Regions from separate parts of the Staphylococcus sp. mip270_02 genome, predicted to be linked through region 1. Evidence: a T-box and tRNA genes for the amino acid it is inferred to sense, from the RefSeq annotation. Region 1 holds a T-box; the other holds one or more tRNA genes.
The links. The T-box of region 1 lies ahead of ACW5YJ_RS07665 (valine--tRNA ligase). A T-box ahead of a tRNA ligase gene usually reads a tRNA of that ligase, here a tRNA-Val.

Region 1 (15,138 bases):
GTTTTCGATTATTGTAAATTTTAAATTTAGACCTGTCCAACGTCAAGTCATTGAATATCCGCTAAAATTTTAAATTTCAGTTTCGATTCAAATAAATTCATTTCTTAGAAATAATTTAACGTCCATTAGTTTCAGCAAAAATATAATTATTTTTCTTCTGCGTCGTTTTTTTCTGTTTCAGCAGATTTTTCAGCTTCTTTTTCGTCTTCTTTATATAAAGTTTCTTCTTTACGCCAACGTGCGAATAGATTTTGTGCTTTTGCTTGTTCATCTACTTTTTTATCTTTAGACTGTTCACTCATAATTGACACCAACCTTTTACGTTTTTACTTATATAAGGCTAACGCATTTTTGCTGAGAATTCAAACCACTTACTCGTATTTAGATGGTGGCTGTAGTTCAATATGCTCCCCAAGTTGATTTAGGTCTTGCTCCATTTCTATTTCAGTTTTATAAACACGAATGGAGTCTGAACCAAATTTATAAATTATAAATTCATCGCCACGTTGGCCTGCTAGATATTTATCGCTATACCCCATTCTACCAATTCCTGAAACAGACATAAATTCTTTCTTATCTATCCAATCAAATACATTTTTAGCCTGACTGCGAGGGACATTTTTCAAAATATCATTGTCTTCTACAGAATAACGTTGACCACCTGTTAAACCACCTTCTGATTGGGTGTTGCTCGTAGGTGGCTCATTATTATGTACTGGGTTCCATTGCTGGTCTTTTAAAAACGGCGCATATTTCAACGCGAAGAATACAATGATTATAATTGCTATAATAGCTATAAAGTTTTTAATAATACTAAATATAAACCGCATGAACCACCCTCCCATAATTTCACCCTATATTATAAAATCAATTAATTTAAATATCATCAGTCTGTAGTAGTATCCAAAAGTTAACGATAGACTGATGCATACATGCTTTTTTCATAGTACAATTATGTACAAAGGGAGTGAAATATAATATGAGTATTATATCTATAATCCTACTTGCCCTCTTAGTTATATTATTATTTAGAGTAGGTTTATCAATTTTAAGATTTTTAATATACGTTGGAATTATTGTATTATGTATATATCTAGGTTATCAAGGTATTCTTTGGATAATGGAAAACTTTAATAATTACTTTAGTTTTATATAAACAACACAATCTATGCATGTTATCACAGATATAGATTATTCCAGTAGCAGACTATAGTATTACTTAAATATACTTGTAATATTATAATTTGGTTGTTCAGACGGAGCAAGGAATCAAAAATGGATTCCTTGCTCCGTTTTTTTTAACATTCAACTATAGTTACATCTATGGAAATTGAGATGTTAAACATATTTCATAATCAAAAATATTTTCTAACCTTAATATAAAAACTAATGTTTCACAAACATTATAGTTATTTTTTGACATTATTTGATAGCACTTGATAAAAATAATAACAAGCACACAATAATAATGCCCATATAACAGCTATAATCAATGAACCTATTAAATATAACCAAAAAGATGTGTGATTCGTACTAAAAATAAAGAATAGCATAGTAGTTAATAAGACACCTACAACTGAAATAACTACTGTTTTTTTAGTACTGTTAAAATCAATAGGCTTTTTAATTCTAACTAATTGCATTAAATAAACTACCGGCAGTAACAAACCAATCAATAATATCGTTCCCACTTGATAACGCCTCCTTAATTATCAACTTGATTATACCGTAACTGAGTGAGTACAGAAAGCCAAAATTAATACTAAAGCATGCAATAAAAATATAATAATGCGTTAATCAGTCTATGCGTTTATGTAAGCAACTTCGTATATCATGTTTTAATCAAAATAGCCGTCCTCTACCATACTCATATAAGTATGATCTCCAATAATAATATGGTCCAGTAAATCTATTCCTAGAATTTCTCCACATTCTCTTAATCTATCAGTTGTCCTAATATCTTCTTTGGACGGTGTAGTATCACCTGATGGATGATTGTGAAGCACCACAATTGCATTACTTGCACATTTTATAGCTTCGCTAAATATTTCTCGAGGATGAACGATTGATGAATTTAATGTTCCAATAAATATTGTTTTCTGCTTAATAACAACATTCTTAGAATTAAGAAATAACACAATAAACTTTTCCTGAGTTAAATGCTCCATTTTTCCCATCATAAAATTAGCAACATCTTGAGGACTAGTAATTTGTATCTTCTCATCTAAACTCCCCGAATGCATGCGTTCCCCTAGCTCAAAAGCAGCTTTTAGAATCAATGCTTTATATAAACCAATTCCCTTCACTTTATTCAAATCATTGATGGATAATGCCTTTAACTGTTTTAAACTTTCTACTGACTTTAACAATTCATTAGCTATATCTAAACTTGAAAACCCTTTTCTACCTGTATTAATTAAAATGGCTAGTAGTTCACCATCAGATAAATGTGCAGGTCCATTGTTTAACAATCTTTCTCTAGGTTTCTGATTATTGGCGAGTTCTTTTATTTTCATTTTTAAAAACCTCCAAAGTTTAAATTTTGAGATGTTATAAGCATTATATTAAATGCGATATAAATAAAAGGAATAAGTGGAATTCTTGCTCTTTCATTACGAGAAACAAGTAACACGAGCAAAGCAAAAACACCACCACAGATAAATGTAAACAAAAGAGTGATTAAAAACTCTGAAGATGCTAAAGCTAAAGCTAGCAAAGAAAAGATAATTATATCTCCATAGCCAATGGCATTATGAAATAGTAAATAAAATATATGAAGCAAGCTCGTTACGAAGAAAAATGACATGATATGAATTGGAGTAATAAAACAAATGCAAATAGCAAAAACGACTACCACATGCAAAGGAACTGTGTATGTCTTAATATCAAATATAGAAAAGGTGAGGAGGAATAAATAAATTAGTATTAAAGTAGTGTTGTCAATCGTTAGTTTGTGAGGTAAATAAATCATGTAAAATACAGGAATCAAAGAAAGAAACTCCCCAAGCAGATAAAAAACACTTATTCTGTGATTACAGCATTTTGAAGTGCCTCTTAAAAAAATAAAGCTTAAAATTGGTATTGTTTCTATTATAGTTATTTTTTTGCGACAATAATCACATCTTGAACGGGTTGTGAGATAACTTATTTTCAGGTTTTCTACAAAACATAGCTGATATAAAAAACTAAATAATATAGGACAAATTAAAAGCAGCGTTATCAACACTTCACCTCCTAACAAATATTATAGCATCAATCCATAATACCAATAAGAAAAATAACACTATTGAAATAATTTCAACAATGCTCAATCAACAAACCAAATTTTGTATATAGTTTAGTTTGTTGATTGAGCATTATCACCACATATTATTTCATTAATGAATTATATTTTAGAATAATAAAACCAGCTCAACAATATAATGAGCTGGTTTTATAAGTATAAAGTTACTAATAGTTTTAATTTTGTAACATTAATAAAAATGAATCATTCAAAAAAAGGTTTTAGCATCTAATCTTGTTGAATTTCATCGACAGTTTCTTCTACTTCTTTTCTGGATATCTTCTCTCTACCATTTTTCATTGCTGTAAGTGATTTGTGAGCCAGCGCTAATGGTAAACGACAAAAGAGTAAAATGGTTTTTTTATTAATATCTTTCATATATGCATCTGCTTTAGCTAAATTATCTTCAGCATATTTAAACAAATCATCACGTGTCCAATCATCCGGTACAAAACTTACACCACGTTCTGCTAAATCTTCTTGTTCATTTCTAAGAATGTTAACAGCTTGCAAGCCTCGTCCGTAACCAATTGCCAATTCCCTATCTGTTTTAACATTTGCACATAAGTCCCACAATTGCGAGAGCATGACACCGACAAGTCCCGCTACATAATATGTATAATCATCTAAATCATCCTTGGTATGGATGTCCCAGTTTGCTTTAGCCCATTTTGCCATACCAAATGCCATTTCGCTAGAAGCCTCTAATACAATTGATACTGTCTTATTTGGACAAGCTTCTATCCACTCACCTAATCTTAAAGTGACTTCAGGCATTTTATCCTTCACGGGTTCAAGAATTTGCATGTATTTCGCTTCATCAAAAGGAGCTTTAAATAACTCACTTACTTGCATCAGTATTGAATGTTTTAAATCGTTATCCAATTCCTCGTGATCTTCAATTTCATCTATTGCTCTTAATACTAAATAAGCAGATGCTACCGTATGTTTTAACTCTTTTTCTAAAAAAGTTATCGGAATATAAAAAGTACGACTTGTTTCTTTTAAAACACGCATTGCATCTTTTGGGAATTTCTTTTCAGTCATTTTAATCTAATACCTCCCCTTTTTTAAATATTATCATATAATTACAAAATAAAATAGGAAATGCTTGTCACCTAATTTAATCAAAATAGACTCGTCAAAAAATTGACAAACCTCAAATTTTCAAACTAACTTTTACTCTTTATTAAAATTATATTTAGATATCATTTTTCTTTTATTTAACACAAAAATAAGCGAATGATTCAACAACCTATCGAACCGTTCGCTTATTTATTAAATATATATTTAACTAAAATTAACTTTAGCTTTTACTTCACTTATAAAGTACAAGCTTCCAGTAATAATTAAACCGTCGCCTTCATATGATTCGATAAACTTCACATAATCATCAACAAGTACTTTTTGATCAAATCGAACTTCATCAAAAATCGTTTCTTTTGTTAAAGCTTTCGGAAAATCAAAATCTGTTATATAGAATGTAGAAGCAATCGTTTTTAGTTGATCCACCATAGCATTTAAAGGTTTTCCTTTGATTGCAGAAAATAAAATATCAATATTTTCAGTGTGATAATAATTTTTCATCGTACTTATTAGCGCCTCTACACTTTCAACGTTATGTGCGCCATCGACAATCATCAAAGGACGTTCTTTCACTTGTTCAATTCGACCAGTCCAACTCACCGATTCAATACCATCAATCATTTTATTGAAATCTAAATCAACGATATCTGACTCATTTAATTCAATAAGTGCGGTAATTGCTAACGCGGCATTTTCTTTTTGGTGTTCACCTAACATATTTAATAAAAGCGTCTCAAGTTCATAATCTTTATAGCGATAAGTGAATTCTTCATCTTCAGAGATAACACTAATATCTCTATCCAACTCAATTCCTTCAGCATTTTGTTGTTCAACATAATCACGAATAACTTTAAGCGCTTCTTCGTTTTTCACAGCATAAATAATAGGTGTGTTTGGTTTTACTATCGCACCTTTGTCTTTTGCAATATCTACATACGTGTCGCCCAATATATCAGTATGGTCTAAACCTATACTTGTCAATATTGATAAGATTGGTTTAAAAACATTGGTAGAATCATTTTTAATACCTAATCCCGCTTCAACAATTACAAAGTCAACTGGGTGGATTTCACCAAAATATAAAAACATCATCGTTGTAATAATCTCAAATTCGGTTGCAGTTCCAAGGTCAGTTTCCACTTCTAAGGCTTCGCTTACTGGTTTTACTCTTTGAACTAATTTAACAATATCATCATCACTTATTGGTAGACCATTCAAACTAATACGTTCGTTGAATGTTTCAATAAATGGCGATGTGAAAGTGCCCACATCATATCCGTTATCAACAAGTGCTGAACGTAGATACGACACCGTGGACCCTTTGCCATTTGTGCCACCAACATGAATACCGTTTATATTAAATTGGGGATTATTTAGTCTATCCAACATCCACTCCATACGTTTGACGCCTGGTTTAATACCAAATTTAGTTCGTTCATGTATCCAATATAAGCTATCTAGGTAATTCATTTTAAGGACTCCTATGCTTTTAATTGATTAATTCGTAATTTAACACCGTCATATTTCTCTTGATATGTTTGTTTCTTCTCACGTTCTTCATTAATAACTTTTTCAGGTGCTTTATTGACGAAGTTTTCATTTGCTAATTTCTTATTCACGCGATCGAGCTCTTTTTCCCATTTCAAGAGTTCATTCTCTAAACGCTCAATTTCTTTATCCATATCTATTAGACCTTCCAATGGTAACACAACTTCACCAGCAGTCGTAACAGAGGTCATGGCTTTTTCAGGAATTTCAATATCCATATCAATTGTCAATTCACTTGGATGACAGAATCTATCAATATAATTCGAATTGTTTAACAATGTCTCTTTGATATTATCATCTTTTGCTTTAATAAAGATTGGAATTGCCTTTGAAAGCGGCGTATCTACTTCAAGACGTGATTGTCTAACTGATTTAATAATTTCAACAAGTTGTTGCATCGTTTCTTTACTGTCATCAAATGTGAGTTCGTCATTCACTTTTGGCCAAGATGCGTTTACAATTGTTTCACCTTCATGAGGTAAGTTTTGCCATATTTGCTCAGTAACAAATGGCATAAATGGGTGTAACATTCTCATTGTGTTATCGAGAACATACGTAAGTACTGAACGTGTAACTTGCTTTTGCGCTTCATCTTCACCGTTCATAGGTATCTTACTCATCTCGATATACCAATCACAGAATTCATCCCAAATAAAGTTATAAAGAGTACGACCAACCTCACCAAATTCATATTTATCACTTAAATCCGTAACATTTGCAATGGTTTCATTTAATCGAGTTAAAATCCACTTATCTGCAAGAGAAAGGTTTCCTGATAAGTCTACATCTTCTACCTTAAAGTCTTCACCAATATTCATAATACTAAATCTCGCAGCATTCCATATTTTATTAATGAAATTCCATACAGATTCAACTTTTTCAGTAGAATAACGTAAATCATGACCAGGAGATGAACCTGTAGCAAGGAAGTATCTTAAGCTGTCTGCACCATATTCATCAATGACATCCATAGGATCCACACCATTGCCAAGTGATTTACTCATCTTCCTACCGTCTTCTGCACGGACTAATCCATGTAATAATACATCGTTAAAAGGACGTTTTCCAGTAAATTCTAAACCTTGGAATATCATTCTTGCAACCCAGAAGAAGATAATGTCATATCCAGTTACTAATGCATTAGTTGGGAAGTAACGTTGGAAGTCTTCTGCTTCTGTATCTGGCCAACCTAATGTTGAAAATGGCCATAAAGCACTTGAGAACCAAGTATCTAATACGTCTTCATCTTGAGTCCAATTTTCAATATCTTCAGGTGCTGATTCACCCACATAAATTTCGCCCGTTTCTTTATGGTACCAAGCTGGAATTTGATGCCCCCACCAAAGTTGACGTGATATTGTCCAGTCTCTAATTTCTTCCATCCAACGATTAAAAGTTTTTTCAAAACGTGCAGGAACAAAATCAATTCTATCGTCTGTTTTTTGATTATCTAGTGCTTGCTCAGCAAGTGGTTTCATTTTAACAAACCATTGTGTTGATAAATACGGTTCTACAACTGCGCCAGAACGCTCTGAATGACCTACTGAATGTTCATGTGCCTCAATTTTAATAACAAGGTCTTCAGCCTCTAGGTCTTTCACTAATTGCTCACGACAATCAAATCGATCCATGCCTTGATACTTACCAGCTTTATCATTCATTTTGCCTGATTCATCCATTACGATAATGCGTTCTAAATCATGGCGATTTCCTATTTCAAAGTCATTAGGGTCATGTGCTGGTGTTACTTTCATTGCACCACTACCAAATTCAATATCAACATATTCATCTGCTAATATAGGTAGTTCTCTACCAATGATAGGTAAAATTACTTTCTTCCCAATAACATCTTTGTAACGTTCATCGTTAGGGTTTACGACAATCGCAGTATCACCTAACATTGTTTCAGGACGTGTTGTAGCAATTTCAATAAATCCATCACCATCTGCATATGGATATTTAAAATGGTAAAACTTACCTTCAACATCTTCATGTATTACTTCAATGTCAGATAAAGCAGTACGTGCGATTGGATCCCAATTTATAATATATTCACCGCGATATATTAAACCTTTATTATACATATCCACAAATACTTTTTTCACAGCTTTACTTAAACCTTCGTCTAACGTGAAACGTTCTCTACTGTAATCTAAGCCTAGGCCAAGTTTCGCCCACTGTTCTCTGATAAAATTAGCGTATTCTTCTTTCCAATCCCAAGCTTGTTCAAGGAATTTTTCTCGACCTAAATCATGTCTTGATAAACCTTGCTCGTTTAACTTTGCTTCTACTTTTGCTTGCGTAGCAATACCTGCATGATCCATGCCTGGTAAATATAAAGTATCATAGCCTTGCATACGTTTCATTCGCGTTAATATATCTTGTAATGTAGTATCCCATGCATGCCCCAAATGTAATTTACCAGTTACGTTTGGTGGTGGGATTACAATTGTATATGTCTCTTTTGAACTATCTTCTGTCGCTTTAAAATAACCATTGTTAACCCATTGGTCATAACGTCCGGACTCGACTTCGTTCGGATTATATTTTGGTTTCATTTCCATTCGTTAAAATCCTCCTTAAAAATAAAAATATCCGCCCTATCAATATAGGACGGTTATTCCGTGGTACCACCTAAATTCAAGAAATTATAGTATAATTTCAAGCACTTAATTATATGATTAACGCTCAAACACGCTTTAGCCTATACTATAATTATTTAAAAGTATTATATTTCAGCTAAAGTTCAATGTGGGCTACCTTCAATAAGTAAAATTGTACATTTACACCAACCATGTACTCTCTTCTAAATTTCAGCTTATTTACTCTTCCCAGTAGACAATATTCTTTTACTTAATTATAGTATAATGGATGTTAAAATAAGTCAATGCACTGGAGTGAAATTTATGAATGAATGCGCATTTGGAACAAAAGATCCCCTTTACCTCCACTATCACGATGAGGAATGGGGACAACCTATTTATGATAGTTTGAAATTATTTAAATTAATTGCACTTGAATCACAACATGCGGGCCTTTCATGGTTAACTATTTTAAAGAAAAAAGAATCTTACGAACAAGCTTTTTATAATTTTGATCCAACTAAAATTTCAAAAATGACAACTGAAGATGTTGATCGATTAATGACTTTTCCCAATATCGTGCATAATCGTAAAAAGATAGAAGCAATAATTAGTCAAGCACAAGGTTATTTCAATATAGAAAAGGATTATGGAAGCTTTAGTGACTTTTTATGGTCTTTTGTAGATTATAAACCGATTGATTGCGCCTATGCTACACCAAGTGAACGCGTTACAGTAGATGACCGTGCTACAAAACTTTCAAAGCAACTTAAAAAATATGGTTTTAAATTTTTAGGTCCTGTTACTGTTTTTTCTTTTTTAGAAGCAGCTGGTTTGTATAATGCACATTTACAAACGTGCCCGAACAACCCCAATCATTATAAAGGCAAAGGTTTTGAGTAATATTTAAATTTCAATCTTCCCACAGTGTTTGCCCTTTTCTCGAAAATCTGCCTTTTTTTGCCCTTAAAAATGCCCACCTATTCACTTAGGTGGGCTTTTGCGTATTCGTATAGTTTACTAACTTTACATGTACTAGTAACACACAATAATATATAGGCAATTACTGAAGTAAATTAACCATCCTTAAATAACTGCTTTATTAAGAAACTAGCCAAACACAAAATTATAAATACTAAAACAATTGATAGTATATCGCTTGAAGTATATTTGGGTATAATAATAGCACACAAATAGGTAATAACTATGATGTATAATATAAACGCTAAAATTTTCATTATTTACACTACCGTTTTTATTTACAGCTTTGGAAGCATAGATACTAATAACAGAATGTGAAAAATTGGAAATCGCACCTGTTGCTGATACTGATATAACGGCTCCTAAGAAAGCCGCCGATTCGACTGTTCCAATTCGTAATAAATTAGTTGTTGCTGCAGGAGACAAATATAGATTCATTGTGCCATTTATTCCGTATGTAGCTTTAGTAACTCCGCTTTTTTAGCTGCTTCTGTGACCATTTTATTAGACGAAACTTTAGATTCTATTAAACCTTGCTTTACTAATTATTGATCAACTTCAGCATCAGATAGATATGTTACTGATTCTTCATTTTCAACTGTAACATGTTTTGCACCTTGAACACTTGGGTTAATTTGATTAACATTACTTTTTATGTTTTCTACTTCTTTAGATGAAGCATCAGTATCAGTTTTAAATGTTTCTTCATCTGTTCAATACTTTTCCGCTATACTTCGGTCAATGCCTTCAGTCGCAACAGTAAAAAAAGTTATTTTTCCTGATAATAAAAAAACACATTGATTTTGCATCATAATATTACTTAATAATTCATATAAAAAGCTAATAGAATCAACTACTTAGTATATTTTTATGTGATGTTATTAATAAACGTACTACCTAATACATCTCTTACATCATGTATAACTAAAAATGCTTTTTTATCTTCTTGGTAAACTAAATTTTTAATTTTAGTAACTTGAGATTGATGAACTACTACATAAAGCATGCCTGTCTCATTTTTTGAATATCCCCCTTTGCTAGGCAATATTGTAGTTCCTCTTCCGGTGAAATTATTAATTTTATCTGCTATCATTTCATTTTTTTCAGAAATAATAGTTACTGCTTTTTTAGGATTAAAACCTTCAATGATAAAAGATGTTGCTCTTTCAGTAATAAATAACATAATAATCGTAAATAACACATTTCTTAAAGGTAGAACAATTAAAAATGATAAAACTATTAAACTGTCTAATAAAAATATAGATTTAGACGTTTTAAAACCAAAATATTTATTAAGTATTCTAGCGATAACAGCTGGTCCACCTACTGTACTTCCTGTAGACAATACTAATCCTACACTTATACCAATTATCGCTCCACCAAACACCGAATTAATTACAAAATCATCAATCCCTAAATTCACGCTTTTAGTCAACTCTAAAAACAATGACAACGCTGTATTAGATATGACTGTATATATTGCTACTGTTTTACTTAAATATTTCCATCCAATAATAATAAGTACTATATTTATTATTAATGAAGTTAACGCTGGTGATAAACCCAGTGAATATTTCAAGGCTAAAGAAATACCAACAGTTCCTCCATCTCCTAAATTAGATCCTAGTAAAAACCCATTTACGCCAATAGCATTTATAAAAGTACCAACTAAACATATAATAATGTTTTTATAATGATTTACTATCATTGCCTTCATAAGTAATCCCTCTTTTTTAATAATTTATACGTAATATCATATTCAAATACTTAAAGGATATATTTTATATATTCTTTTTTATGTAAAACTAGCTCAACAAATTGAAAATTGAGCATTGTAGAAGTAATAGGTTACATACAGTTATATACCGGCCATAGAATAAATATAGCCAATCTTAGTATGTTTTTACTTCAAAAAAATACTTTTCAATAGCTCTCATTTGGTAGGATTAAATGAGAACATTGAAAAGTACATTTTTTATAACGAATAAGTTATTTATCTTGTTGGCTTTCTGAATACCACCATAATGAATCTTTAGGATTTTCAACAGCCACTTTAAATTCTTTTTCATTTGAAACAGTTGGATAAGAACCTTTTAATGATTGTTTTGAAGTATCTTTAAATAAAAATACTACAACTATAAGTCCAATTATACTAACAAATAACCAATAAAAGCCAGGCGCTAGATTGTTTCCAGTTTCATGTACTAACCAAGTAGCTACTAAAGGCGTAGTTCCACCGAACACGGATACAGCAATGTTAAATGTCCAAGATAACGTTCTATAACGAACGTTGGTAAAGAATAATGTTGGTAACGTACCCGGCATTGTACCTTCATATACAGATAACACGATGCCGATCATTAATAAGCCCATAAATAAGAAGGCTAAATTACCATTATTTAAAAACTGGAATGAGATTAATGAAAATACAATTCCTAATGTTAAACCTATACTGATAATTTTTTTATTACCAACTTTATCGCCTAATCGACCGAACATTATTGCAAATGGTAACATGATTATGAGTACCACTGCTGTAATTGGTGTGCTAATCGTATCTTTGATGCCTACATTTTCATCCAAATAAGAAGGCATATAACCTAACAATAAATAGTTTGTAATATTAAAGAAAGCAACAAAAACAATGCATAACAAAATGTCACGTTTATTATCTTTAATTATTTGTAAAATATTTTGTGTTTCTTCTTTACTGTCAGCTAAATCATTTTCAAAAATAGGTGATTCCTCTAAATGTGTTCTCAAATACAAGCCAAATAGTCCAATAGGAATACTAATGAAGAAAGGTATTCTCCATCCCCAACTTTCCATGCTACTGCTTGGTATTAACCAAAACATTATTGTCACTAATATTGAAGCAAGTATGTAGCCAGATAACGTACCTAACTCTAGTCCACTCCCTAATCTAATACGCTTATTATCAGGTGAAGATTCAGCAATATATACCATTGCACCAGCATATTCTCCACCAACAGAAAAACCTTGTAATATGCGAGCTAACAACAATATTATTGGCGCCCATATACCAATTTGATCATATGTAGGTAGAATACCTATTAAAAATGTCGAGAATGCCATTAATATAATCGTAGTTGTTAAAACGATTTTTCTTCCATATTTATCACCAATTTTACCAAAAAATATACCTCCGACTGGTCTAAGTAAAAAAGCAATAGCAAAAGTCGCAAATGTAAAAATCAATTTTATTTCATCATTATCAACTTGACTAAAGAAATTTTTACTTATAATCACTGCTAAATATGAATATAATGCAAAATCAAACCATTCCATAGCATTACCAATGCCAGTAGCAAATACGCTTTTTTTCGCTTGGTTAATGTCTACAGTATTAATTTTCCTTTTATTAAATTTCATGATACATACACTCCTTTTACTCACAATAAGACATTTTAGCACGTTTTAATTGCACGTCAATAAGCCAAATGATCCAAAAAGAAAATGTATTCGCTTACTCCTTAGAGCAATAATGTAAAGAATGTTTTAAAAATTTTTAACAAATTTTTAATTATAAATTCAAAATTACACATAAACACACAAATTATCATTATGTATTTTATAAAAAAATTAGCACTTCCATATTTAGAAGTACTAATTAAAAATTTTTATTTATTATTAAAGTGGAATATCCTAAAAGTTAGAAATATAAATAAAGACTTTAGTTTTAAGAATGTGATTTATTTCTAAACTTTAGGAAATAACTTAATAATGGTGCAATTAGAAATAGTATAAAGAATATTCTAAAGATGTGATAACTTGAAATCAATGCTACATCTGCACCAGTTTCAATTGCAACTAATACGATTTGACTCATACCACCTGGCGCAGCACCTAAAAACAATTCATTAACAGAATGGTCGGAAACCATTGCAATAAATAGCACCATTACAAAAGTTAAAAATATTAATAGTATATTTTGAAATGCAATTGCTACAGCGATTCTACCTTTCATTTGGTCTAATAATTTAGCAATTTGTATACCTATACGTATCATATAAATAACTTGTGCTGCAGCAATAATATAATTGTCTAAGGTAAATGTAACACCAGTTAATAAATTCCAACATATAAGTACTAATATCGGTGCAAGTAATTGTCTGGTCGGAAAATTAATTTTCCCCATAATGACATATACTAAAAATACTGCAAGTGCTAATAAAAGTATATTTGGAATAGTCAATGCTTCGGTTAGTGTATTGACCATACTACCACCTGACGAATGACTACCAACACTGTCTTGAAAGAAATACGAAATAAATGGCACAAGAATAACAACAAATATAATTCTTGATGTTTGTGTTAAACTGACGACCATAATATTCGCTTTCTTATTTTCCTCTGCCATTATAAGCATTTGACTTAACGCGCCTGGAATCACACTTAATATTGCAGTTTCAGTATTTACCTTAGCAATTTTTTTAAAGAAAAAGGCTATTATTAATGCAAGTCCTAATAGCATAACTGTGATTAATATAATAGTCAGCCAATCATCTTTGATATCAAAGATTACATTTTCGGTAAAAGTTGATCCTATTTGGACACCTAATAATACCAATCCAATTTGACTTAGCCAAAACGGCCATTCAACTTCCATGTGAAAGCATCTAACACAAATGACACTTGCAATTATAGGTCCAAACATAAATGGTAATAGTATATTTGCTGCATTTAAGATTAGACTTAATAAAATAGCTAGCAATAAAACGATGATATTATTTCTTAATTGTTTACTCATGTTCTCACAACTTTCGTAGTTATCGTCATACTTAACTGAGCTATCCATATTAAAACCCGATCAACGCATTGGTTGTTCGGGCATAATTTAAACTTTATACAATTCGACTTAGAGCAGTATCGAACGCTTCTATAGTTTGTTTAATATCTTCTTCGGTGTGCGCGGTTGAAAGAAATGTACCTTCAAATTGTGATGGTGGTAAAAATACTCCCTCATTTGCCATTTCTCTGTACATTTGACTAAACATTTCTAAATCACTATTGTTTGCTTCTTCAAAGTTTGTAACAGGCCCTTCATTCAAGAAATATCCTATCATAGAACCTGCTCGATTTACAGTGATTGGCACATTATGTTTTGCAAACACTGTTTTTAATCCTGCTTCTAATTGATCGCCTAATTTATTAAAATAATCATATGTTTCTGGTTTAAGTTGTACAAGAGTCTCATACCCACTAGTCATAGCTAAAGGATTACCTGATAAAGTACCAGCTTGATAGATATCACCTGCTGGGGCAATATGGTCCATGATTTCTTTTTTGCCGCCAAAGGCACCTACTGGTAGACCTCCTCCAATTACTTTACCTAAACAAGTTAAGTCTGGGGTCACATTAAAGTATCCTTGCGCACAATTATATCCTACTCTAAAGCCTGTCATAACTTCATCAAAAATTAATAATGAACCATATTCAGTTGTAATATCTCTTAGTCCTTGTAAAAAGCCTTCAATCGGTGGAACGACACCCATGTTACCAGCAACGGGTTCTACAATAACGCCTGCAATGTCGTCACCAAATTCTTCAAATGCAACTTTAATTGCCTCTAAATCATTATAAGGCACTGTAATTGTATTTTTAGCGATCCCTTTAGGCACGCCTGGAGAATCTGGT
Region 2 (15,138 bases), 200 kb from region 1:
TATTATGCTTTTCTATTAATGAAAGAAGGCCATCTTCTAAACGTTTACCTAAGTAATCTAATTTTTCATAAACACCTTCTTGTTCTAGTACTTCTAATAACGCAATACCTGCTTTCATAGATAAAGGATTTCCAGCCATCGTACCAGCTTGATATGCAGGTCCCAATGGGGCAACTTGTTCCATGATGTCTTGTTTACCACCGTATCCACCAATTGGTAGACCGCCTCCGATAATTTTGCCAAACGCAGTTAAATCAGGATAAACGTTATACAAATCTTGAGCTCCGCCAAAATGGAATCTAAACGCAGTTATCACTTCATCATATATTACTAAACTACCATTGTTATGTGATATTTCATTCACTTGTTCTAAGAAGTTGGGTTGTGGTTTCACCATACCAAAATTTCCGACAACCGGTTCAACAAGAACTGCAGCAATTTCGTCGCCCCAATAATCTATAGCTTCTTTGTAAGCGTCAATATCATTGTAAGGCACAGTAATAACCTCTTGAGCAACACTTAAAGGTACACCAGCAGAATCAGGAGAGCCTAATTGTGATGGACCGCTACCAGCAGCTACTAATACTAAATCTGAGTGTCCGTGATATTGTCCGGCAAACTTGATGATTTTTGTTCGATTGGTATAAGCACGTGCAACACGTATAGTAGTCATTACAGCTTCGGTACCAGAGTTAACAAACCTAATTTTCTCTAATGAAGGAATTGCTCCACGTAATTTCTTGGCGAATTCAATTTCTAATTCAGTAGGCGTCCCATATAACACGCCTAATGCTGCTTGTTCTTGAATCGCTTTAGTAATATGTGGGTGAGCATGCCCAGTGATAATAGGACCATATGCTTGTAAGTAATCAATATATTTGTTTCCATCTACATCATAAAGATATGCGCCTTGTCCAGAACGCATCATTACTGGTGCACCACCGCCAACTGCTTTATATGAACGTGAAGGTGAATTAACACCACCTAAAATATATTCATCAGATAATTTCTGAAGATTTTCACTTTCAGTAAATTTCATAGTTATCAACCTCTTTTTATTTAATATTTGCGTCTATTATCGTATCATAAATTAAAGAATAAAAAGAAATAGGGTGAATGAAATGTTAAAAAAAGGAAGTCAGTTTCCAAAATTTGAATTAGAAAACCAGAATGGTGAGTTAATATCAAATGAAAGTATTAAAGGTAAAAAGGCTGTGCTTTATTTTTACCCGAGGGATAATACACCCACATGTACTACAGAAGCTTGTGATTTTAGAGACAACCTTGAAATGTTCAATGAATTAAATGTAAATGTTTATGGAATTAGTGGAGATAGTAAAAAGAAACACCAAAATTTTAGTAATAAGTTAGAGTTGAATTTTGATTTATTGGTAGACGAAGATTATAAGCTTTCTGAAGAAGTTGGTGTATACCAATTGAAGAAATCTTTTGGTAAAGAGTCTATGGGTATTGTAAGAACTACTTTTGTTTTAGATGAAAATGGGATTATTATAGATGTGATTAATAAAGTTAAAGTGAAAACTCAAATAGAAGAACTAAAAGATATATTGGGGTGATTTAAAATGAAAGCTGTAAGCTTAATGAGGATGGATGATCTAGAAACCGATTTAATTGAACGCTTTCCCAATGTCGACTTTGTATTTACAAAGGGTGTTTCTAGCATCAATGCTGAAGATAAACAAACTTTAGATATATTGTTTGGTTACGATAGTGACTTAGATGCTGCATTTTTAAGTGATTGTCCAAATTTAAAATGGATAGCCTGGTACTCTACAGGTGTCAATATACTTCCGTTAAAATTTATTGACGAAAATAATATAAAACTTACAAATGGTAAAGGTGTACATGCAAAACAGATGTCAGAGTTTATCTTTGCATATATCTTAGATGATTATAAAAAAATGAGAACTTCCTATTTAAATCAAATTAATAAGCATTATGATTCAAAAATGAGTGGTAAAAGATTAAGTGGCCAACGTATATTATTTCTAGGTACAGGCAGTATCGCACAAAATACCGCTAAAATAGCTAATACTATGAATATGGAAGTACTTGGGATAAATACAAGTGCTCATGATGTAGATGGCTTTAGTAAAACATATGCTATTAAAGATTTAAAGAAAGTTATATCTGAAGCGGATATTATTGTTAACACACTCCCCGAAACAAATGAAACAATACATCTACTCACAAAAAATCATTTTGAATTGATGAAAAACGAAGCATTATTTATTAATGTAGGTAGGGGAACTATCGTAAAAGAAGAAGTTTTAGTTGAAGTTTTAAATGAAAAATTGATTAGACATGCATATTTAGATGTATTTGAAAATGAACCATTAACTTCTGAAAACCCACTATATGAATTAGAGAATGTTACAATTACAGCTCATATTACTGGTAATAACTCAGAAAACAAAGCAGAAGTAACAGAGATTTTTATTGAAAACCTAACATCTATTCTCAATAATAATAAGCTAATTGAGAATTTGGTTGATCCAAAGAGTGGATATTAACGAGTTTAGACTAAGAATATTGACATTTCCCTAATTTAACAGTTATATTAATATTAAGTAATAATAATTCTTAAATAGAAAGATGGTGAGGGAAATGAGTGCAGAGATGGAAACAGTTGAACATCAACTAGAAGATTCAATTGCATCTTTAAGAAATAATGGCGTGAGAATAACTCCACAAAGACAAGCAATTCTTAAATTCTTAATTGCTTCAGAGTCACATCCTACAGCCGATGAAATTTATCAAGCACTTTCACCTGATTTTCCAAATATAAGTGTTGCTACTATATATAATAATTTACGTGTCTTCAAAGAAATAGGGATAGTTAAAGAATTACCGTATGGAGATTCATCAAGCCGTTTTGATTTCAGTACACACAATCACTACCATGTTATATGTGAAGATTGTGGTAAAATCGTAGACTTTCATTATCCACAACTAGATGAGGTAGAACAATTAGCCCAACACGTAACAGACTTTAATGTAACGCATCATCGTATGGAAATTTATGGTTTATGCAAAGATTGCCAAGATAAAGAAGAATAATCGTAACCATAGTTGAAGTAATGATTAATTTAATAGCTATGAAGAAACTAAATTGAAAGTAAGTAAACATATTATGGAAATAATTTACTTTTTATGCACAGAGAAAACTAATTATGTTTGAAATTGATATTTAGCATCTTTAAGCTTCTAATTGTTTATCAATTAAATGGACTGTTAAATAAGTTCAACTTGTACCAGTTAGTTGTTGTCTTGTACAAAGCTAGAAACCGAGATATCTGATATCTCGGTTTCTTTTTATTTTCAATTCTTTCTATAAGTAGAAACAAGTATTATTAAAAATATATGATTATTTAAAATATAGGAGATAGATCGTATATAAAAATACATTTACTTACTAGGAGGATGAGAAATTACAACAAAATGTGTAATTAGTTATACAATGTTATTACACCATTTTAAAAACCTGTACATCTATTTACTAAATAGTGAATATAAAGGTAAAATTCAACTAAAAAGATTCGCAATAATTATTGACGATATGGAATAATCTTGATACTATATAAAAGTCGTCAAAACAAGACGCATTGCAACATCAATTGAAACAAAATGAATTTTAAAAAGTGTAAAATTAACGCTTGTGAATATCATTTGTAAGTTATATAATAGTAAATGTTGAGTTGAGGAAAACGAAACAAACTTAACGAAAAAATTAAAAATTTATCATTGACTTAACAAAAACTTAATGATAAAATAATTTCTTGTAACACATTAATGAACATTGAAAACTGAATTGCAATATGTCAACGTTAATTCCGAATACAACATTAAATTGTTGGTTCAAAACAAGTGTTAGAGATAACACAAATTAGTATTTTATGAGCTAATCAAACATCATAATTCATTTATGGAGAGTTTGATCCTGGCTCAGGATGAACGCTGGCGGCGTGCCTAATACATGCAAGTCGAGCGAACAGATAAGGAGCTTGCTCCTTTGACGTTAGCGGCGGACGGGTGAGTAACACGTGGGTAACCTACCTATAAGACTGGGATAACTTCGGGAAACCGGAGCTAATACCGGATAACATTTGGAACCGCATGGTTCTAAAGTGAAAGATGGTTTTGCTATCACTTATAGATGGACCCGCGCCGTATTAGCTAGTTGGTAAGGTAACGGCTTACCAAGGCGACGATACGTAGCCGACCTGAGAGGGTGATCGGCCACACTGGAACTGAGACACGGTCCAGACTCCTACGGGAGGCAGCAGTAGGGAATCTTCCGCAATGGGCGAAAGCCTGACGGAGCAACGCCGCGTGAGTGATGAAGGGTTTCGGCTCGTAAAACTCTGTTATTAGGGAAGAACAAATGTGTAAGTAACTGTGCACGTCTTGACGGTACCTAATCAGAAAGCCACGGCTAACTACGTGCCAGCAGCCGCGGTAATACGTAGGTGGCAAGCGTTATCCGGAATTATTGGGCGTAAAGCGCGCGTAGGCGGTTTCTTAAGTCTGATGTGAAAGCCCACGGCTCAACCGTGGAGGGTCATTGGAAACTGGGAAACTTGAGTGCAGAAGAGGAAAGTGGAATTCCATGTGTAGCGGTGAAATGCGCAGAGATATGGAGGAACACCAGTGGCGAAGGCGACTTTCTGGTCTGTAACTGACGCTGATGTGCGAAAGCGTGGGGATCAAACAGGATTAGATACCCTGGTAGTCCACGCCGTAAACGATGAGTGCTAAGTGTTAGGGGGTTTCCGCCCCTTAGTGCTGCAGCTAACGCATTAAGCACTCCGCCTGGGGAGTACGACCGCAAGGTTGAAACTCAAAGGAATTGACGGGGACCCGCACAAGCGGTGGAGCATGTGGTTTAATTCGAAGCAACGCGAAGAACCTTACCAAATCTTGACATCCTTTGAAAACTCTAGAGATAGAGCTTTCCCCTTCGGGGGACAAAGTGACAGGTGGTGCATGGTTGTCGTCAGCTCGTGTCGTGAGATGTTGGGTTAAGTCCCGCAACGAGCGCAACCCTTAAGCTTAGTTGCCATCATTAAGTTGGGCACTCTAGGTTGACTGCCGGTGACAAACCGGAGGAAGGTGGGGATGACGTCAAATCATCATGCCCCTTATGATTTGGGCTACACACGTGCTACAATGGACAATACAAAGGGCAGCTAAACCGCGAGGTCATGCAAATCCCATAAAGTTGTTCTCAGTTCGGATTGTAGTCTGCAACTCGACTACATGAAGCTGGAATCGCTAGTAATCGTAGATCAGCATGCTACGGTGAATACGTTCCCGGGTCTTGTACACACCGCCCGTCACACCACGAGAGTTTGTAACACCCGAAGCCGGTGGAGTAACCATTTATGGAGCTAGCCGTCGAAGGTGGGACAAATGATTGGGGTGAAGTCGTAACAAGGTAGCCGTATCGGAAGGTGCGGCTGGATCACCTCCTTTCTAAGGATATATTCGGAAACATCTTCTTACGAAGATGAAACAGGAATAACATTGACATATTGTATTCAGTTTTGAATGCTCATTAGAGTATTCATATCGGAATGGGCCTATAGCTCAGCTGGTTAGAGCGCACGCCTGATAAGCGTGAGGTCGGTGGTTCGAGTCCACTTAGGCCCACCATTAGATTTGAATATTTTTATGGGGGCTTAGCTCAGATGGGAGAGCGCCTGCTTTGCACGCAGGAGGTCAGCGGTTCGATCCCGCTAGTCTCCACCATAAAATTTGTACATTGAAAACTAGATAAGTAAGTAAAATTTATGATTTTACCAAGCAAAACCGAGTGAATTAGAGTTTTTTAACAAGCTTTGAATTCAAAAAGAAATAATCGCTAGTGTTCGAAAGAACACTCACAGATTAATAACATTTTGGGTTTTCAACCGACTTGTTCGTGTTGAAAGTCAAAAAAGATTAAGTTATTAAGGGCGCACGGTGGATGCCTTGGCACTAGAAGCCGATGAAGGACGTTACTAACGACGATATGCTTTGGGGAGCTGTAAGTAAGCTTTGATCCAGAGATTTCCGAATGGGGAAACCCAGCATGAGTTATGTCATGTTATCGATATGTGAATACATAGCATATCTGAAGGTAGACGCGGAGAACTGAAACATCTTAGTACCCGCAGGAAGAGAAAGAAAAATCGATTCCCTGAGTAGCGGCGAGCGAAACGGGAAGAGCCCAAACCAACGAGCTTGCTTGTTGGGGTTGTAGGACACTCTATACGGAGTTACAAAAGAATAAACTAGACGAATCATCTGGAAAGATGAATCAAAGAAGGTAATAATCCTGTAGTCGAAAGTTTATTCACTCTTGAGTGGATCCTGAGTACGACGGAACACGAGAAATTCCGTCGGAATCCGGGAGGACCATCTCCCAAGGCTAAATACTCTCTAGTGACCGATAGTGAACCAGTACCGTGAGGGAAAGGTGAAAAGTACCCCGGAAGGGGAGTGAAATAGAACTTGAAACCGTGTGCTTACAAGTAGTCAGAGCCCGTTAATGGGTGATGGCGTGCCTTTTGTAGAATGAACCGGCGAGTTACGATTTGATGCAAGGTTAAGCAGTGAATGTGGAGCCGTAGCGAAAGCGAGTCTGAATAGGGCGTTGAGTATTTGGTCGTAGACCCGAAACCAGGTGATCTACCCATGACCAGGTTGAAGTTCAGGTAACACTGAATGGAGGACCGAACCGACTTACGTTGAAAAGTGAGCGGATGAGTTGTGGGTAGCGGAGAAATTCCAATCGAACCTGGAGATAGCTGGTTCTCTCCGAAATAGCTTTAGGGCTAGCCTCAAGTGATGATTATTGGAGGTAGAGCACTGTTTGGACGAGGGGCCCTTATCGGGTTACCGAATTCAGACAAACTCCGAATGCCAATCAATTTAACTTGGGAGTTAGAACGCGGGTGATAAGGTCCGTGTTCGAAAGGGAAACAGCCCAGACCACCAGCTAAGGTCCCAAAATATATGTTAAGTGGAAAAGGATGTGGCGTTGCCCAGACAACTAGGATGTTGGCTTAGAAGCAGCCATCATTTAAAGAGTGCGTAATAGCTCACTAGTCGAGTGACACTGCGCCGAAAATGTACCGGGGCTAAACATATTACCGAAGCTGTGGATTGTCCGTAAGGACAATGGTAGGAGAGCGTTCTAAGGGCGTTGAAGCATGATCGCAAGGACATGTGGAGCGCTTAGAAGTGAGAATGCCGGTGTGAGTAGCGAAAGACGGGTGAGAATCCCGTCCACCGATTGACTAAGGTTTCCAGAGGAAGGCTCGTCCGCTCTGGGTTAGTCGGGTCCTAAGCTGAGGCCGATAGGCGTAGGCGATGGATAACAGGTTGATATTCCTGTACCACCATAATTCGTTTTAAGCGATGGGGGGACGCAGTAGGATAGGCGAAGCGTACTATTGGATTGTACGTCCAAGCAGTAAGACTGAGTGTTAGGCAAATCCGGCACTCTTAAGGTCAAGCTGTGATGGGGAGAGGAAATTGTTTCCTCGAGTCGTTGATTTCACACTGCCGAGAAAAGCCTCTAGCTAGAATTGTGGTGCCCGTACCGCAAACCGACACAGGTAGTCAAGATGAGAATTCTAAGGTGAGCGAGCGAACTCTCGTTAAGGAACTCGGCAAAATGACCCCGTAACTTCGGGAGAAGGGGTGCTCTTTAGGGTTAACGCCCAGGAGAGCCGCAGTGAATAGGCCCAAGCGACTGTTTATCAAAAACACAGGTCTCTGCTAAACCGTAAGGTGATGTATAGGGGCTGACGCCTGCCCGGTGCTGGAAGGTTAAGAGGAGTGGTTAGCTTCTGCGAAGCTACGAATCGAAGCCCCAGTAAACGGCGGCCGTAACTATAACGGTCCTAAGGTAGCGAAATTCCTTGTCGGGTAAGTTCCGACCCGCACGAAAGGCGTAACGATTTGGGCACTGTCTCAACGAGAGACTCGGTGAAATCATAGTACCTGTGAAGATGCAGGTTACCCGCGACAGGACGGAAAGACCCCGTGGAGCTTTACTGTAGTCTGATATTGAAATTCGGCACAGCTTGTACAGGATAGGTAGGAGCCTGAGATACGTGAGCGCTAGCTTACGTGGAGGCGTTGGTGGGATACTACCCTCGCTGTGTTGGATTTCTAACCCGCACCATTTATCATGGTGGGAGACAGTGTCAGATGGGCAGTTTGACTGGGGCGGTCGCCTCCTAAAGAGTAACGGAGGCGCTCAAAGGTTTCCTCAGAATGGTTGGAAATCATTCATAGAGTGTAAAGGCATAAGGAAGCTTGACTGCGAGACTTACAAGTCGAGCAGGGTCGAAAGACGGACTTAGTGATCCGGTGGTTCCGCATGGAAGGGCCATCGCTCAACGGATAAAAGCTACCCCGGGGATAACAGGCTTATCTCCCCCAAGAGTTCACATCGACGGGGAGGTTTGGCACCTCGATGTCGGCTCATCGCATCCTGGGGCTGTAGTCGGTCCCAAGGGTTGGGCTGTTCGCCCATTAAAGCGGTACGCGAGCTGGGTTCAGAACGTCGTGAGACAGTTCGGTCCCTATCCGTCGTGGGCGTAGGAAATTTGAGAGGAGCTGTCCTTAGTACGAGAGGACCGGGATGGACATACCTCTGGTGTACCAGTTGTCGTGCCAACGGCATCGCTGGGTAGCTATGTATGGACGGGATAAGTGCTGAAAGCATCTAAGCATGAAGCCCCCCTCAAGATGAGATTTCCCAACTTCGGTTATAAGATCCCTCAAAGATGATGAGGTTAATAGGTTCGAGGTGGAAGCATAGCGATATGTGGAGCTGACGAATACTAATCGATCGAAGACTTAATCAAATTTTAAATTGTTTTGTTTTGGTTAAATCATATTTTACTTACTATCTAGTTTTGAATGTATAATTTCATACATTTCATTGTCTGGTGACAATGGCAAAGAGGTCACACCTGTTCCCATGCCGAACACAGAAGTTAAGCTCTTTAGCGCCGATGGTAGTCGGACTTACGTTCCGCAAGAGTAGGACGTTGCCAGGCAATTTATATGGAGGATTAGCTCAGCTGGGAGAGCATCTGCCTTACAAGCAGAGGGTCGGCGGTTCGAACCCGTCATCCTCCACCATTTATTACTTTTAATAGCCGGCCTAGCTCAACTGGTAGAGCAACTGACTTGTAATCAGTAGGTTGGGGGTTCAAGTCCTCTGGCCGGCACCATTTTAAAGAGCCATTAGCTCAGTTGGTAGAGCATCTGACTTTTAATCAGAGGGTCAGTGGTTCGAGCCCACTATGGCTCACCATTATTTTAATATCGCGGGTGTGGCGGAATTGGCAGACGCACTAGACTTAGGATCTAGCGCCTTACGGCGTGGGGGTTCGACTCCCTTCACCCGCATATGCAGAAGTAGTTCAGCGGTAGAATACGACCTTGCCAAGGTCGGGGTCGCGGGTTCGAATCCCGTCTTCTGCTCCATTATTTTTGCCGGGGTGGCGGAACTGGCAGACGCACAGGACTTAAAATCCTGCGGTGAGAGATCACCGTACCGGTTCGATTCCGGTCCTCGGCATAATCCTATAAAATTATGCGCCCATAGCTCAACTGGATAGAGTACTTGACTACGAATCAAGAGGTTATAGGTTCGACCCCTATTGGGCGCATTAATTTACGGGAAGTAGCTCAGCTTGGTAGAGCACTTGGTTTGGGACCAAGGGGTCGCAGGTTCGAATCCTGTCTTCCCGATAAACCTAAAATATATATGGGGGCTTAGCTCAGATGGGAGAGCGCCTGCTTTGCACGCAGGAGGTCAGCGGTTCGATCCCGCTAGTCTCCACCATATTTAATAATACAACATAAATACAACGGCGGTGTAGCTCAGCTGGCTAGAGCGCACGGTTCATACCCGTGAGGTCGGGGGTTCGATCCCCTCCACCGCCACTAATTATTAGTTGTAAATTATATTTAGGACCTTTAGCTCAGTTGGTCAGAGCTAACGGCTCATAACCGTTCGGTCGCAGGTTCGAATCCTGCAAGGTCCATATAATTTTGGAGGAATACCCAAGTCCGGCTGAAGGGATCGGTCTTGAAAACCGACAGGGGCTTAACGGCCCGCGGGGGTTCGAATCCCTCTTCCTCCGCCATTTTTATCATAATTGAATATAATTTAATTTTAGCTAATATTTGTGGAGGAATACCCAAGTCCGGCTGAAGGGATCGGTCTTGAAAACCGACAGGAGCTTAACGGCTCGCGGGGGTTCGAATCCCTCTTCCTCCGCCATTAATATTATTATCGCGGGATGGAGCAGTTCGGTAGCTCGTCGGGCTCATAACCCGAAGGTCGGTGGTTCAAATCCGCCTCCCGCAATTTTTAAAGGTCCCGTAGTGTAGCGGTTAACACGCCTGCCTGTCACGCAGGAGATCGTGGGTTCGAATCCCATCGGGACCGCCATTTTAATTATGGTTCAGTAGCTCAGTTGGTAGAGCAATGGATTGAAGCTCCATGTGTCGGCAGTTCGATTCTGTCCTGAACCATTTTATGCAAGCCGGCCTAGCTCAACTGGTAGAGCAACTGACTTGTAATCAGTAGGTTGGGGGTTCAAGTCCTCTGGCCGGCACCATTCTTAGGAGGGGTAGCGAAGTGGCTAAACGCGGCGGACTGTAAATCCGCTCCTTCGGGTTCGGCAGTTCGAATCTGCCCCCCTCCACCATTTATTTTTAATTTAATAGGGGCATATTTCAACGGTAGAATAGAGGTCTCCAAAACCTTTGATGTGGGTTCGATTCCTACTGCCCCTGCCATGGCGGTTGTGGCGAAGTGGTTAACGCATCGGATTGTGGTTCCGACACTCGTGGGTTCGATTCCCATCATCCGCCCTCTATATTAATGGGCTATAGCCAAGCGGTAAGGCAATGGACTTTGACTCCATCACGCGCTGGTTCGAATCCAGCTAGCCCAGTTTTTTATTGGCGGCATAGCCAAGTGGTAAGGCAGAGGTCTGCAAAACCTTTATCACCGGTTCAAATCCGGTTGCCGCCTTCATCAAAATGCGGGAGTATTTCAACTTTCAGAATACGTTCCTTCCCGGAACGTGGTATAGGTGTAAGTCCTATCTTCCGCTCCATAATTTAATAATTAAGCGGGAGTAGTTCAACTCTCAGAACACATTCCTTCCCGGAATGAGGTATAGGTGTAAGTCCTATCTTCCGCTCCATAATTTAGTAATTAAGCGGGGGTATTTCAACTTTCAGAATACGTTCCTTCCCGGAACGTGGTGTAGGTGTAAGTCCTATCCTCCGCTCCATAATTTAATAATTAAGCGGGAGTAGTTCAACTCTCAGAACACATTCCTTCCTGGAATGAGATATAGGTGTAAGTCCTATCTTCCGCTCCATTTATTCTTCCTTATGGGAAGTTTTTTTATATCTTTTTTGTCTTAACATGTAATCTTATTTTAAATTCTAATATTTGTAGCAATTTCTATATAATATGGTAATATGAATAATCATAATAGTATTTTGTACTATTAATTTAAACAACATACATTATTATAAATATTTTGTGGTAGGAGATTGTATATAATGATTAGAACAATGATGAATGGAAAAATTCATAGAGCGAGAGTTACGGAATCAAATTTAAACTATGTAGGTAGTATTACTATAGATAAAGATTTATTAGAAGCAGTTGATATATTACCTAATGAAAAAGTAGCTATTGTAAATAATAATAATGGGGCAAGGTTTGAAACATATGTGATTGAAGGTGAACGAGGTAGTGGTAAGATTTGTTTGAATGGCGCGGCCTCTAGATTAGTTGAAGTGGATGATGTGGTAATCATTATGAGTTATGTTCAACTGAAGGAAGAAGAGCTTTCTACACATGCCCCAAAAGTTGCTGTTTTGAATGAATATAATCAAATTACACAAATGATTCATGAAGTTGAGAGTGAAGTCATAACTGATTAGCATTAATATTTTACTTTGATCTTTTTAATTCCTCTATATAATTATATAGAGGAAATTCATGTTTTATAGATTTTAACTTTTACTTAATTTTTAACATTTATCTAAGTTATTATGCTTAAAGCTTTGAAGTTGAATAGTGACAAAATTTACAATTTACATTTTAAATTATTGTACTTAAACCTAGCAATTACAGGTTTATTTAATAAATCTATTGACGACAAATGTAGTTAGTAATATAATGTATTTATGCCATTTAGAAGTTGTATAATATTTACAGATATAAATGATGATTAATAAATAGTCTCGTATGAGCTATTGAGCCGGCGTGGCGGAATTGGCAGACGCGCGGGACTCAAAATCCCGTTCCTTTTTGGAGTGTCGGTTCGATCCCGACCGCCGGTACTAATAAAATAACTAACACTTTAGAAACATCATTTAATGATGTTTCTTTTTTTTTTACTTTCTTTAAGTTTAAATAGAAGTAAATTTAAATATTGTATTTTAAATTTAGTCATATGTCATTTCTTTTATTAATATAGAAGTTTTTTTGTAAATCTCTATACTTATAGAACCTTTAAAATTAATTATTACTATGCTTAAGTTAATATTGTAGTTTAATACAATGTGTAATATTATTAGTCTAATGTTATATTTGGAGGACATAATTTGATGGTTAAGTATAAAAGTTCAGAATCAAATGGAAAACAATTTTTTAGTAATATTTTACAAGCTGTTGGTGCAGGAGTAGTAATTGCTTTATTACCTAATGCATTATTAGGAGAGTTATTAAAGTTTTTTAAAGATGGTAATCAATTACTAGAATCAATATATCAACTTGTAGTATTAATTCAGTCATTTATGGCATTTATCATTGGCGTTTTGGCAGCACATCAATTTAAGTTTAATGGTGCAGGTGCTGCAATGGTTGGTGTCTCTGCTATGTTAGGTAGTGGTGCCGTGAAAATTACAGCTGGAGGATTTGTGTTAAATGGTATCGGTGATATTATAAACACTATTCTCGTCGTTATTGTTGCATGTTTTTTATATTTATTATTACGCGATAAACTAGGTTCATTAGAAATGATTATTTTACCAGTGTTAATACCTGTAATAAGTGGCGTTATTGGATTATATACGCTAAGTTACGTATCAAATGTTACTAAAGGTTTAGGGCATTTTGTTAGTTCGTTTACAGAACTTAATCCAATGTTAATGTCGATATTAATTTGTATTACTTATTCATTATTAATGGTAACGCCAATATCTGTTGTAGCTATTGCAACTGCCATAGGTTTATCAGGATTAGGAAGTGGGGCTGCAAATATGGGGATAGTTGCTGCGTGTGTAACATTTTTATTTGGTTCAATTAGAGTTAATAGCGCTGGCGTGAATTTAGTTCTAATAATCGGTGCTGCAAAAATGATGATACCGGTTTATTTTAAACATTTAATTATTGCAGTTCCATTAACTATAAACGGTATAATTGGTGGCTTGATTGCTTATTTCATAGGTATACATGGCACACCAATGTCTGCTGGATTTGGATATACAGGCCTTGTAGGACCAATAAACGCATTTAATCGTATGGATGGAGATCCGACGACCAACATTATTCTACTTGTTTTTGGTTACTTTATCATACCTTTTGTATCAGCGTTTTTTGTACATGAATTATGTAAAAAATTCATTGGTAAATATTCTGATGAAATTTACAGATTCGAAATCCCGAGACAATAGGCGTATCAAACGCTATAAACTAAAACAAATAATTTAAATTTTGCATATACTTATACCTATACCAAAATAAAGGAAAGTATATGTTATATCACTCTTTGAGGTGCTTAATAGGGCGGTTTAGGAAATCATTACTAAAATTTTGATTTCTAACCGCTTTTTTTATACATATTTTTTGCATAATAATTTATTTTAATTAAAGGAAGTGCGATATAACAATAATTTTTAAATTTGCTGTTGAATAATATTACGTTATTGTGTATAATAATTGATATTATAGAGAGGGGATACGAAAATGAAATACATATTAAAAAGCTTTATGGTATTTATAATTATTTTTAGTGCCATAATAAGTTATATAAACCCTACAGCTCATGCACAAGCGCAAGATGATCAATGGGAAAAAATAAAAGAGCGTGGTGAGTTAAGAGTCGGTTTGTCCGCGGATTATGCACCTTATGAATTCGAACATAATGTTAATGGCAAAACTGAATACGCGGGAATAGATATTGAATTAGCTAAAAAAGTAGCAAAGGACAATGATTTAAAATTAAAAATTGTAAATATGCAATTTGATAGTTTACTGGGAGCTATTAAAACTGGGAAAGTAGATTTAATTATTTCTGGTATGACACCTACACCAGAACGTAAAAAGGAAGTAGACTTTTCTGATCCTTATATGACGGTTCAACAAAAAATGATTATAAAAAAATCCGATACTGATAACTTAAAAACTATTGATGATTTTACTAATAAAAAAATAGGGGTTCAAAAGCAAACGCAACAGGAAAAAATCGCTCAATCAGATATTGAAAATGCTCAAATTCAATCACTGACTAGAGTTCCAGAAGTCATCATGTCATTAAAAAGTGGAAAAGTTAGCGGCATGGTCATTGAAGGCCCAGTGGCAGAAGCGTATTTAAAACAAAATAAAGATTTAACTTTTGCTGATGGAGTGAAATTTAATGAAGGAACTAAAAGTACTGCAATTGCTGCACCAAAAAACGCTCCTAAATTAATGGAAAAATTAAATTCTAGTATTAAAGAAGTTAAGGATAAAAACTTAATTGCAGATTATAAAGATTCAGCTGCAGAAGCAATGAAGAAAGATGATGGTAACTTCTTTAGCAAGTATGGCAACTTTTTCTTAAAAGGTATTCAAAACACTATTTTAATTTCAATTGTGGGAGTGTTATTAGGGACTGTTTTTGGAGCTATTATAGCATTAATAAAACTTAGTAAGATAAAAGTACTTAGATGGATAGCTTCAGCTTATATTGAATTTTTAAGAGGTACGCCATTGTTAGTACAAGTATTTTTAGTTTATTTTGGTACCACAGCGATGCTTGGTTTAGATATTTCAGCTTTAATTTGCGGTATGATTGCGCTTGTAATTAACTG

Region 2: it encodes a tRNA-Val, which carries the amino acid that the T-box ahead of ACW5YJ_RS07665 (valine--tRNA ligase) is inferred to sense. The anticodon was not compared.

The regions. Positions count from the first base shown of each region.
Region 1 covers NZ_CM132934.1:1,628,938-1,644,075, reverse strand. Annotated here, with positions in the region: gene ACW5YJ_RS07705 (hypothetical protein) at 147-302, opposite strand; gene ACW5YJ_RS07700 (DUF4930 family protein) at 372-830, opposite strand; gene ACW5YJ_RS07695 (hypothetical protein) at 980-1,156, shown strand; gene ACW5YJ_RS07690 (hypothetical protein) at 1,410-1,691, opposite strand; gene radC (RadC family protein) at 1,839-2,516, opposite strand; gene ACW5YJ_RS07680 (prepilin peptidase) at 2,519-3,223, opposite strand; gene ACW5YJ_RS07675 (squalene/phytoene synthase family protein) at 3,512-4,330, opposite strand; gene ACW5YJ_RS07670 (bifunctional folylpolyglutamate synthase/dihydrofolate synthase) at 4,574-5,839, opposite strand; gene ACW5YJ_RS07665 (valine--tRNA ligase) at 5,851-8,481, opposite strand; T-box leader at 8,524-8,765, opposite strand; gene ACW5YJ_RS07660 (DNA-3-methyladenine glycosylase I) at 8,824-9,402, shown strand; gene ACW5YJ_RS07655 (hypothetical protein) at 9,803-9,964, shown strand; gene ACW5YJ_RS07650 (YitT family protein) at 10,349-11,197, opposite strand; gene ACW5YJ_RS07645 (MFS transporter) at 11,470-12,873, opposite strand; gene ACW5YJ_RS07640 (AbrB family transcriptional regulator) at 13,181-14,251, opposite strand; gene hemL (glutamate-1-semialdehyde 2,1-aminomutase) at 14,346-15,138, opposite strand, start outside.
Region 2 covers NZ_CM132934.1:1,424,624-1,439,761, forward strand. Annotated here, with positions in the region: gene ACW5YJ_RS06555 (glutamate-1-semialdehyde 2,1-aminomutase) at 1-1,039, opposite strand, end outside; gene bcp (thioredoxin-dependent thiol peroxidase) at 1,122-1,577, shown strand; gene ACW5YJ_RS06565 (phosphoglycerate dehydrogenase) at 1,584-2,534, shown strand; gene perR (peroxide-responsive transcriptional repressor PerR) at 2,629-3,081, shown strand; rRNA gene ACW5YJ_RS06575 (16S ribosomal RNA) at 3,944-5,496, shown strand; tRNA gene ACW5YJ_RS06580 (tRNA-Ile) at 5,600-5,676, shown strand; tRNA gene ACW5YJ_RS06585 (tRNA-Ala) at 5,697-5,772, shown strand; rRNA gene ACW5YJ_RS06590 (23S ribosomal RNA) at 5,963-8,885, shown strand; rRNA gene rrf (5S ribosomal RNA) at 8,966-9,080, shown strand; tRNA gene ACW5YJ_RS06600 (tRNA-Val) at 9,090-9,165, shown strand; tRNA gene ACW5YJ_RS06605 (tRNA-Thr) at 9,182-9,257, shown strand; tRNA gene ACW5YJ_RS06610 (tRNA-Lys) at 9,265-9,340, shown strand; tRNA gene ACW5YJ_RS06615 (tRNA-Leu) at 9,354-9,435, shown strand; tRNA gene ACW5YJ_RS06620 (tRNA-Gly) at 9,439-9,513, shown strand; tRNA gene ACW5YJ_RS06625 (tRNA-Leu) at 9,522-9,607, shown strand; tRNA gene ACW5YJ_RS06630 (tRNA-Arg) at 9,625-9,698, shown strand; tRNA gene ACW5YJ_RS06635 (tRNA-Pro) at 9,707-9,780, shown strand; tRNA gene ACW5YJ_RS06640 (tRNA-Ala) at 9,799-9,874, shown strand; tRNA gene ACW5YJ_RS06645 (tRNA-Met) at 9,902-9,975, shown strand; tRNA gene ACW5YJ_RS06650 (tRNA-Ile) at 10,003-10,076, shown strand; tRNA gene ACW5YJ_RS06655 (tRNA-Ser) at 10,086-10,178, shown strand; tRNA gene ACW5YJ_RS06660 (tRNA-Ser) at 10,223-10,315, shown strand; tRNA gene ACW5YJ_RS06665 (tRNA-Met) at 10,329-10,402, shown strand; tRNA gene ACW5YJ_RS06670 (tRNA-Asp) at 10,411-10,486, shown strand; tRNA gene ACW5YJ_RS06675 (tRNA-Phe) at 10,497-10,569, shown strand; tRNA gene ACW5YJ_RS06680 (tRNA-Thr) at 10,580-10,655, shown strand; tRNA gene ACW5YJ_RS06685 (tRNA-Tyr) at 10,662-10,745, shown strand; tRNA gene ACW5YJ_RS06690 (tRNA-Trp) at 10,763-10,836, shown strand; tRNA gene ACW5YJ_RS06695 (tRNA-His) at 10,839-10,911, shown strand; tRNA gene ACW5YJ_RS06700 (tRNA-Gln) at 10,923-10,994, shown strand; tRNA gene ACW5YJ_RS06705 (tRNA-Cys) at 11,004-11,074, shown strand; tRNA gene ACW5YJ_RS06710 (tRNA-Gly) at 11,175-11,249, shown strand; tRNA gene ACW5YJ_RS06715 (tRNA-Gly) at 11,265-11,339, shown strand; tRNA gene ACW5YJ_RS06720 (tRNA-Gly) at 11,355-11,429, shown strand; gene panD (aspartate 1-decarboxylase) at 11,617-12,003, shown strand; tRNA gene ACW5YJ_RS06730 (tRNA-Leu) at 12,323-12,405, shown strand; gene ACW5YJ_RS06735 (PTS sugar transporter subunit IIC) at 12,673-13,740, shown strand; gene ACW5YJ_RS06740 (ABC transporter substrate-binding protein/permease) at 14,033-15,138, shown strand, end outside.